3 regions of the Colwellia sp. 6_MG-2023 genome follow, and region 1 is predicted to be linked to each of the others. Evidence: predicted binding sites of a transcription regulator. Region 1 holds the regulator's gene; each other region holds the start of a gene.

Region 1 (3,273 bases):
TTGCAGCTTCTTCAGTACGAGTAATCACATAATTCAAACGCTCTTTAGCATCAGGAATTTCAGCTGTTGCTAAGTCATTTAATCGAGAATCTAACTGAAAATTTGTTAAAGAGTCATGTAATTGACGAGTTAACTTACCTATTTCTGCAAATAGTTCAGAGTTAATTGGGTTTTGAATCGCTGCCACAAGTGCATCAGCTTTTTCTTGTTGTCCTGTTTCTAAAAGTTCAACTAAAGATTTAGCCTGCTCCAAAGAAACACGCCCCACCATTGCCATACTCATGCAAAGTCCTTAATACTTAAGTTAAATTAATCAATTTTCTGAAGTAGCTTTAACTAGCTAGTCTAAATAAAATTAACCTAGACGTTCAAAAATTTTATTTAATTTAGCTTTGAGTGTTGCAGCCGTAAAAGGTTTAACAATGTAACCGTTAACACCAGCCTGAGCTGCCATAACGATTTGTTCCTTTTTCGCTTCAGCTGTAATTAATAATACTGGGATATGGGCTAAACGTGAATCTGCACGTATAGCTTTCAACAAATCAATACCTTGCATTCCTGGCATATTCCAATCTGTTACAACAAAGTCAAAATCACCATTTTGAAGCATAGGTAAGGCAGTACTGCCATCATCCGCTTCTTGAATGTTTGTAAAGCCTAAATCGCGTAACAAATTCTTTACTATACGTCTCATTGTTGAAAAATCATCAACAACTAGCACTTTCATATTTTTATCCAAGGCACCCTCCGGCGAAACATTCAAAATTTTTATAGGTTAACACAGTTATAATTCTACTTAATTTTGCCAAGATTGCATACGTGCTTTTAATCGATGCATTGCTTGACTATGAATTTGACTAACCCGAGATTCACTAACATCGAGTACAGCGCCAATTTCACGTAAATTCAATTCTTCATCATAATATAGAGACAGTACTAGAGCTTCACGTTCAGGTAAAGAACTAATACATTCACTTAACCCTTCTTTAAAGGCACTATGCTCGATACTTTGATACGGATCATCACCGTGATAAGTTTCATCAAACTTCAGTGCATCTTCACTCATTCCTAAGTCTTCGATACCGAGTATTTTACCAGAACTGACCTCACTAAGTATATGATGATACTCATTTAATGAAATTTCAAGTTTTTCAGCAACTTCTATATCAGTAACATCTCTGCCTAATGTTGCCTCTAATTGCTTAATTGCCTCACTGACCATGCGGCTATTTTTATGTACTGATCTAGGAGTCCAGTCGCCACGGCGTATTTCATCTAGCATAGCACCTCGAATACGGATGCCAGCAAAAGTTTCAAAACTAGCGCCTTTAGTGTTATCAAAGTTATTTGCAGCTTCAAATAAACCAATCATTCCTGATTGAATTAGGTCATCAACAATAACACTTGCCGGTAATCGAGCAAGTAAATGATAAGCAATTCGCTTAACCAACACTGTATGCTGTTCAAGCAACACAGTTTTATCAATTAAATTGTTATAGGCTTTAGTTTTTGCCACTTTTTGCTATTCCCACCAAAATATTTTTATATATTTATAATTTATATCAGTTACTTGATAACACAATATGAACGAGATATTAGTAATCGAGTAGCTGTTCAATAAAGAACTCTAAATGACCTGATGCTTGTTTTGGTATAGGCCAGCTATTAACATTCTTTGCTAATTCCTTAAACGCTATTGCTGCTGGTGAGTTAGGAAAAGCTTCAACAATGGCTTGTTGTTTGCGTACTGATTTTCTAATATTTTCATCGAATGGAATAACACCAACTAACTCCAGTGCTACATCTAAAAATCTATCTGTTACTTTCGTTAGCTTGGAAAATAATTGTTGCCCTTCTTTAGGTGTACGAACCATATTAGCAACAACTTTAAATTTGAATACATTATGATCACGGCTTAATAGTTTCATTAATGCATAACAATCGGTAATTGACGTGGGTTCATCACAAACAACTAAGACTACGTCTTGTGCTGCTCGAGTAAAACTCAGTACCATATCCGAGATACCGGCTGCAGTATCAACGATCAGTACATCAAATTGAGTATTCATTTCACTAAAAGCACGAATCAACCCTGCATGTTCAGCAGGAGTAAGGTCAACCATCGATTGAGAGCCAGAAGTAGCCGGTATGATTTTTATATTACGGGGGCCTGTAATAATAATATCATCAAGCTCACATTCACCTGATAATACATGAGAAAGGTTTCGTTTTACTCTTAACCCTAACATCACATCGACATTAGCCAACCCTAAATCGGCATCTAGCACTAATACTCTTTTCCCTTGCTGTCCAAGGGCTATAGCCGTGTTTAATGAAACATTGGTTTTACCAACGCCACCTTTACCACCAGAAACTGCTATTACTTTAACTTTTTTTAAGTCTTGCATTTTTCTTAAGCCGCTCGCTTGATCTGCCATTTATTACTTCTTATATTATCGCTTTATTTTAACTAAAAATACTGCAATTTAAAATACATCTATATCGCCACCGCTGGCGTTATCGGCATTGGTCTTGCTGTACGTTGAACATAAGCTGCATTCTTCTTTGCTGCGTTTGCTGCCATTTTATCTGCAAGCGTAACTAATTTCTCAGCATTTGCAACTTTAATATCTTCTGGAACTCTTTGTCCATCAGTAAGATAACCTATTGGCAGGCCATTTTGAATTGAAGTTGTAATTATTTCGCCAACACTCACACTTTCATCAAGTTTAGTATAAATACAACCCGATAGTGGTACTTTTTTAAAGCGATCAACATTTTCTTGCATAACTTGCTGCTGGCTATTAGCAGCTAACACTAAGTAATTTCTTATTCTCACTCTAGCATTAGATACTAAATTAGCTAAATTTTCGGCTAAACGTATATCTCTTTGCCCCATACCGGCAGTATCAATTAAAATTAATTTCTTTTGAGAAAACTGTTCAAGCAACAAGTCTAATGCTTGGCTATCTTTTGCTAACTTAACTTGACAACCAATAATTTTTCCATAAGTAGCCAGTTGTTCAAAACCCGCTATTCTAAAGGTATCCGTTGATATAAGAGCAACTTGCTCATGGCCGTGAACTTGAGAGAAACGTGCTGCTAGCTTGGCAATTGTTGTTGTTTTCCCTACGCCTGTAGGACCAACTAATGCAACAATACCACCACGATGAATTATATCATTTTGCGTCGTATTAAGTTGTTCACCAATTAACTTAGTCGCTTGTTGCCAAGCTTGTTCATCATGGTATTTAGAAGGAACATAACCTGCTA
Region 2 (3,273 bases), 110 kb from region 1:
ATTTTTAATATTCGATTCTAAGATCTTGGTAAAACGCTTACGAACAGGGCGAGATTTAATGGTGATTTCAGCTTGCAGCTTTACGATAAATTTCATCGATGTTGGCCTAATAAATATAACAATAAGAATAATGGCGCGCATTATATACCCAAACCACCTCAAAATGCGAGTTAAGGCAATATTGAGTGCCAACAAAAAAAGCTGTCCTCATTACGATGACAGCTTTTCAACATAACTAAGGTTATACCTTAATTTTTATTGTAGTACTTGAATAGGTTCGCTCTCTTTTGGCTTACCTTGATTAATGGCAATTTCAACACGGCGATTTCGTCGACGATTCAATGGGTTAGTATTTGGTACTAATGGACGTGTGTCTGCGTGCCCTGCAACAACTAAACGTGTTTGATTAAACCCTGGTACTTTAATTATTTCATGTGCAATAGCAACCGCTCTTTTACTAGATAAATCCCAGTTTGAGTCAAATAACTCTGAATCTATTCCACGGTTATCAGTATTCCCTGAAATCATAATTTCACCTGGAATTGTATTCAACAACTCACCTATTTGTCTAATAATAGGTTTGAATTTAGGCTGTAAAAAAGCAGAGCCTGATGGAAATGAGCCGTTCTCTCGAATACGGATAATAACTTGTTGGCCTAGTGACTCTAATTCAATAGCACCATCTTCAATTTGCTCTTCAAGTTTATCCGCTATTTTTTTGACCAATTCATTAACTTGATCTTGTGCTGCCTGCTCTATTTGCTCTTGTGCTTTTTGTAACGCTTGTTCAGATAAGGCATCATCAGTACTCTGTGATTTTCCGCCTCGTTCGCTACCACGTTGCTCTTGACGTCCACCAGCCGAGTTTTCTTCTCCCGCTTCAAACTCCAACATTTGCTGAGTTATTTCCATGGTTTGCTGCTGAATAACTTCTATTGGTGTTGGCTCCGGTTTACCAGGTCTAAACTCCTGAGCAATAATACTTGTCCCTTTCGGAATATCTTTTGCTTCAATTTTATTTTGTACCCCAAAAGCAAATTTCATTGATCCGGCAATTTGTTTAAACTTTAGTACATCCATTTCAGAAAAAGATAACAATAGAACAAAGAAACACATTAACAACGACATAAGATCGGCGAATGTTCCCATCCATGCAGGTAGCCCAGGTGGCGGACATTTACACTTTTGCTCAGTCATAAGTCCTCCCTATTAATAAATCGATTGTTATTCATCATCAGTAGTATTCGTTTGACGCTTACCTTCAGCCAGATAGTTTTTCAATAAACCTTCAATGACTCGCGGGTTTTGCCCATCTTGGATTCCAAGCACGGCATCAAGAATTAACTCTTGATTCATTTTTTCTTCCTCCATGCGCAGTTTTAATTTAGTCGCTAACGGAATAGCAATAACATTTGCTAAGAAGGCACCATAAAGTGTCGTTAACAAAGCAACCGCCATAGCTGGGCCAATAGATTTAGGATCATCCATATTAGCCAACATAGCAACGAGTCCAATAAGTGTACCAATCATCCCCATAGCAGGTGCAACATCAGCTAAAGCCGTTAACATACCAGCACCTTTTTCATGGCGCTCTGTCGTTAGGTTAATATCTTTTTGTAAGGTCGCCCGCACTACATCGGCATCATGACCATCAACAAGCATGTCAACACCTTTTTGCATAAAATTATTGGTTATCTCTGCTTCTTCTAAGGCGAGGAATCCACCTTTACGTGCAGCATCAGCCATATCAACGGCTTTTTCTATTAATTCTTCAGGCTTTTCTAATTTAAATATAAACGCTTTAGCTATAATTTTTCCTATACCAAAAAACTGAGCTATACTGTAATTAGATAGCACGATAAATAGTGAACCACCAAAAACAATTAGTACTGATTGGGTATCAGCGAACATCGTAATATCGCCAGACAAAACCATCGCCATAACGAGAAAAGCAATGGCACCAAGGATACCGATTAAGGTTGCTAAATCCACAGAAAAACTCCTAAAGCTATAAAAACTAATTTGATCTAATAAAATAATAGTACATTATGATAAAGCTATTCGCCATTACTTATCCCTTTATATATTAAGTTATCGCCCTAATAGTCAATAACTTAATCGTTAAATAATCACAATATACGCTGAAATATATGAGCACTACATTGACCATTGTGCTTAGCTAAGGTAAGTTTGCGCCTAGAGTTGAAAGCATCTAAGGCATAAAGAGAATATAAAATATGGCCAAAAAAAAATTAGAAAACCTAAGTTTTGAAGAATCTCTTAGCGAATTGGACACGATAGTACAAAATTTAGAGCAAGGGAATTTAGACTTAGAAGAATCAATGGCACTTTTTGAGCGTGGTTTAACATTAAGTAAACTAAGCCAAAATAAGCTACAAACAGCAGAGCAAAAAGTAAAAATTTTACTCGAGCAAAACGGAGAACAACAACTCCAAGATTTTGCGTTAACTGACAATGAGCAATTATCCGGTGATCTTTCGTGAGTAGTTTAGCCAATCATGATGTTTTTCAACAACGTATCGACCAATTTTTAGAGCAGAAACTTGCAAGTTTAACTGTTAACGATAAGAAACTTCATCAAGCAATGCGATATGGGCTATTGATAGGTGGCAAGCGCATACGTCCTTATTTAGCTTATATTACAGGACAAGCATTAGACCTAGATTTAAAAGACGTTGATGGAATAGCTGGCGCAATAGAATGTATACATGCTTATTCTTTAGTACATGATGACTTACCCGCGATGGATGATGATGACTTAAGGCGTGGTCAACCAACCTGTCACAAGGCTTTTGATGAAGCAACAGGAATTCTTGCTGGTGATAGCTTACAAACTCTTGCCTTTGATATTATTGCCAACCACGATTTTTCAGAAGCAGTTAAACCTAAGCAAGTTAAGCTAATTCAGCAACTAATAACGGCCGCTGGTTATCAAGGTATGTGCGGAGGCCAAGCACTTGATTTAGCCGCAACTGATAAAATGATAACCTTAGAACAACTGGAAACTTTACATTCATTGAAAACGGGTGCCTTACTGGAAGCTTCTGTTGCAATGGTAGCCGAATGTAGCCCCAAAATATCACAATCAGAAAAAGAATCTCTAAAAGCGTATGCAAAATTTATTGGTCTCGCATATCAAGTCAGAGATGATATTATTGATATAATATCAACCCAAGAACAGCTTGGGAAACCTTGCGGTTCGGACATTGCGTTAAATAAAAGCACTTACCCAGCCCTACTTGGCTTAGAAGG
Region 3 (3,273 bases), on a different contig from region 1:
GGTCAACAATTACTTCTGAAAATTGAAGAGTGCCTTGATGCGGGTATACTGAGCCATCTTCCATTTTTAGCTCAACTTTTGATTGTGAAGTAAGATCTTTATTGAGCTCGCCATTGGCAATAGCTTTTTTCAAACGTGTTAATTCACTGCTTGATTGGGTAAGGTCAATATAAATGGGATCAAGTTGAGTAACTGTTGCTAGTGCAGTTGCCTGATTAGCACTTACTAAAGCTCCAGCTGTAACATTAGATTTACCTATTTGACCACTGATAGGCGATGAAACCTTACTATAGTTAATATTAATTTGCGCTGTTTTAAGTTGTGCTTGTGCGGTGAGTAAGTCAGCCTGCGCACTTTTATAATTAGCATCTGCTTCATCATAGTCTTGCTGGCTAACAGCTTTTATTTCTAGTAGCTCTGCATAACGATCTGATTTAGCTTTTGCATTAGCAATATTTGCTTGCGCTTTACTGATAGCTGCTTTACTGCTTGCTATTTGCGCTTCAAATGTTGCTGGATCAATTTGATATAACGCTTGACCTTTTTTAACTTCAGCACCTTCAGTAAATAAGCGTGTTTGTACAATACCATTTACTTGTGGACGAATTTGCGCTACTCGTGAGGCAGTCACTCGACCTGGTAACTCTTTTGTAAGTGTTAGTGGTTGGCTTGTTAATTTAATAACGCCAACAGGAGTAGGCTGCCGAGCCGGTGCATTTGCCTGCTGATTTTGTTCGCAACCAGATAAAACAATTGCACTTGCTAAAGCAGTGATAATAAAAATAATGACGCGTGAACGCTGCATGTTAACCAATCTCTCTTTTAGGGTGAACGTTCATTCTAATTTAATTTTTGATGTTTTCCAACACTAATAAACAATTTTTTTTAAAAAAATAATTTATTTTAGCCTGTTTATTCAGTTGTTAATCATTTAATTAAGTGCAATATCAGTGAGGTTAATAACGTCTTAATTCTCTTTTAAATCGTTAGTTACAAATCATAAAAAAAATTTACTTTAAAATTATTAGAGTAATAACTTTAATTTCAAGCATTTTTATATTTTAAAATTAATAAGTTAGATAAATTTTGCCAACTAAGGCTATAGGACTGAGTTAATGAAATGACTTACATTGAATTTTTTAGTTATATTGTTGTGATGCTGAAAGTCAGAGACGTTATCGCTTCATTAAAGTGATTTTATATTCACAATAACAGACTAAAAATAATATAGTAGACGAAATAAATTGGGGATAAAATATAAACAATTTAATCTTAAGTTATACTTAGTAATGCCGATACACTTTTATAAGCGCTAACTAATGAAGGTAATACCATGAGCTCACCCATTAATAGTATGAATACCGTTATGGCAAAAAATCCCTATAGCCAAGATACCAGTTCTATGACTAAGTCGACAGACAGTAATAACAGCGTTGAAGAGCCGCAAGTTACAACAGGTCAAACTGGCGAGGTTCAGGAGTCTATCGCGGTTTCTCAAAAGAAACAGCTTAATGCAGCTATTATTGAATCAACGTTAGAATTTAGTAATTCACTTGGTGATCAACCTTTATCATTAGCATTGAAAGCAGCTTTACAAGGTATTAATGAAGCATTGCAAGTAAGTGGTGTTGAAAGCAGTGTGGAAGATGCTTATGAGTCTGGCCTTGATTTTAGTCCTGAAGCAACAGCAGAGCGTATTGTGTCTTTTAGTACGCAATTTTTAGGTGCTTTTAGAGAGCAAAATCCTGATCTGAGTGAAGAAGAATCTCTTAATGCATTTATGGATGTTATCGGTAGTGGCATTGATCAAGGTTTTGGTGAAGCGAAAGACATATTGGGCGGTTTGAATGTATTAGAAGGTGAAGTAAGTGATACGATTGATACCACTTACGATCTTGTTCAAGAAGGATTGCAGGCCTTTGTTGATTCATTGAATGAAAAAGAAGAAGAGAGTGCCACTGAGTAAGATGCTTGCTTTCGAACGATAATTTTTCGTTGGTTGTTGTAATACTGAATATATTTAAGAAGTCAAAAATAAATCATCTTTGACTTCTCCTTGAAATCTTCTAGAGTCAAACCTCAATTACTTTTTGGTATTAGATTGATGGTGTAGTTTTACAAGTCACTTCGCCATCCCATGCCGGACTCTTCCATTAATCGTTCATATACACCTTCTATATTAAGTGGCAGCCAAGCTTCATATTGTCTTAAGTCTTTAAATTCACTTAACTTGACATTTTGCTTTATTTCATCAAGCGTTTGACCAGCTAAAATACCTTCGGTAACTTTACTGTACAGCTGTTTTAGGTAACGTAAATAGCGTTTTACATCATCCTTATTACCCATGTCAGCATGGCCACCGACAAAGGTATTAAAGTCATAATGAAGGACAGCTTGTGTGGAATTAATCATACCTTGGATATCGTAACTCCACAGTTTTTGCCATGGCATTCTACCTATCATTATCCAATCAACTACAAATAAGGTTTTTTGTTTTTCAAACAACATACTTATTGAGCCTCGACCGTCATTTGGTCCATGATAATTAAGTTTAACGTTTGAATCTCCTAGCGTCAGTGTGAGTTCGTTATCGAATATTAGATCAGGGCTAACTGTTTTCATTTTAGTATTTTTAATATCTTGTGCACTTAACCTATGAGCAACGAAGATTGTATGTGGGCTTTTAAATACTTCTGCACCGTAAATATGGTCGCTGTGATTATGACTATAAATGACATATTTAACAGGTACGTTAAAACGCGTTTTAATTTGTTCATTCAGCCAGGTAGCCGCTTTTTTATTAAGAGGGTCGGTAACAATGGCACCTTGTGGAGTGATCAAAAATACTGAGCGGTGTCTATCGTCTATAAAGCGGTATAAGCCATCGCCTAATTCTTCAATTTCAAGTGCCTGTACAGTGAAGCCTACAATAAGTAGCACTCCTGTTAATAGTTTTATCAATGACCTGGGCATACACCATTCCTTTAATAGAAAAAAATAATAATCTAGTTAAAAGAAGAGAGGAGAATAAGGTAAAAAATTTCAGCTAATTGTTTTTAGTGCGTCATCTTTAACTAATTATGTTCGAGATAAAATAGCTGTAATGAAATGATAAATAAATTATATAACTACATAATTGCCCTACATTTGGTGGTTAAGCTTACGACAATAAAGTATTAACGTTTAATTTTTATAGTTAATTTTGACGTTGAATTCTTAATGTTTAAGCATAATTTATTGGGGTTTAAAATGATGAAAAATTCGTGGGCAGCT

Evidence for each region. Region 1 encodes FliA, which starts transcription of late flagellar genes. Its sites were predicted from a motif close to CTAAAGNTNNNNNNNNNNNNGCCGATA; they were not measured.
Region 2: a site for FliA is predicted at 2,093-2,119, ahead of pomA (flagellar motor protein PomA). Genes of this name have one in related genera too.
Region 3: a site for FliA is predicted at 1,272-1,298, ahead of Q4503_RS14345 (DUF5610 domain-containing protein). Genes of this name have one in related genera too.

The regions. Positions count from the first base shown of each region.
Region 1 covers NZ_JAUOPP010000003.1:182,264-185,536, forward strand. The annotation lists gene Q4503_RS03505 (protein phosphatase CheZ) at 1-283, opposite strand, end outside; gene cheY (chemotaxis response regulator CheY) at 356-739, opposite strand; gene Q4503_RS03515 (RNA polymerase sigma factor FliA) at 797-1,516, opposite strand; gene Q4503_RS03520 (MinD/ParA family protein) at 1,596-2,438, opposite strand; gene flhF (flagellar biosynthesis protein FlhF) at 2,498-3,273, opposite strand, start outside.
Region 2 covers NZ_JAUOPP010000003.1:73,453-76,725, forward strand. The annotation lists gene thiI (tRNA uracil 4-sulfurtransferase ThiI) at 1-96, opposite strand, end outside; gene Q4503_RS03005 (flagellar motor protein MotB) at 256-1,197, opposite strand; gene pomA (flagellar motor protein PomA) at 1,225-1,992, opposite strand; gene xseB (exodeoxyribonuclease VII small subunit) at 2,238-2,504, shown strand; gene ispA ((2E,6E)-farnesyl diphosphate synthase) at 2,501-3,273, shown strand, end outside.
Region 3 covers NZ_JAUOPP010000023.1:27,249-30,521, forward strand. The annotation lists gene Q4503_RS14340 (efflux RND transporter periplasmic adaptor subunit) at 1-805, opposite strand, end outside; gene Q4503_RS14345 (DUF5610 domain-containing protein) at 1,334-1,966, shown strand; gene Q4503_RS14350 (MBL fold metallo-hydrolase) at 2,116-2,973, opposite strand; gene Q4503_RS14355 (YHYH protein) at 3,250-3,273, shown strand, end outside.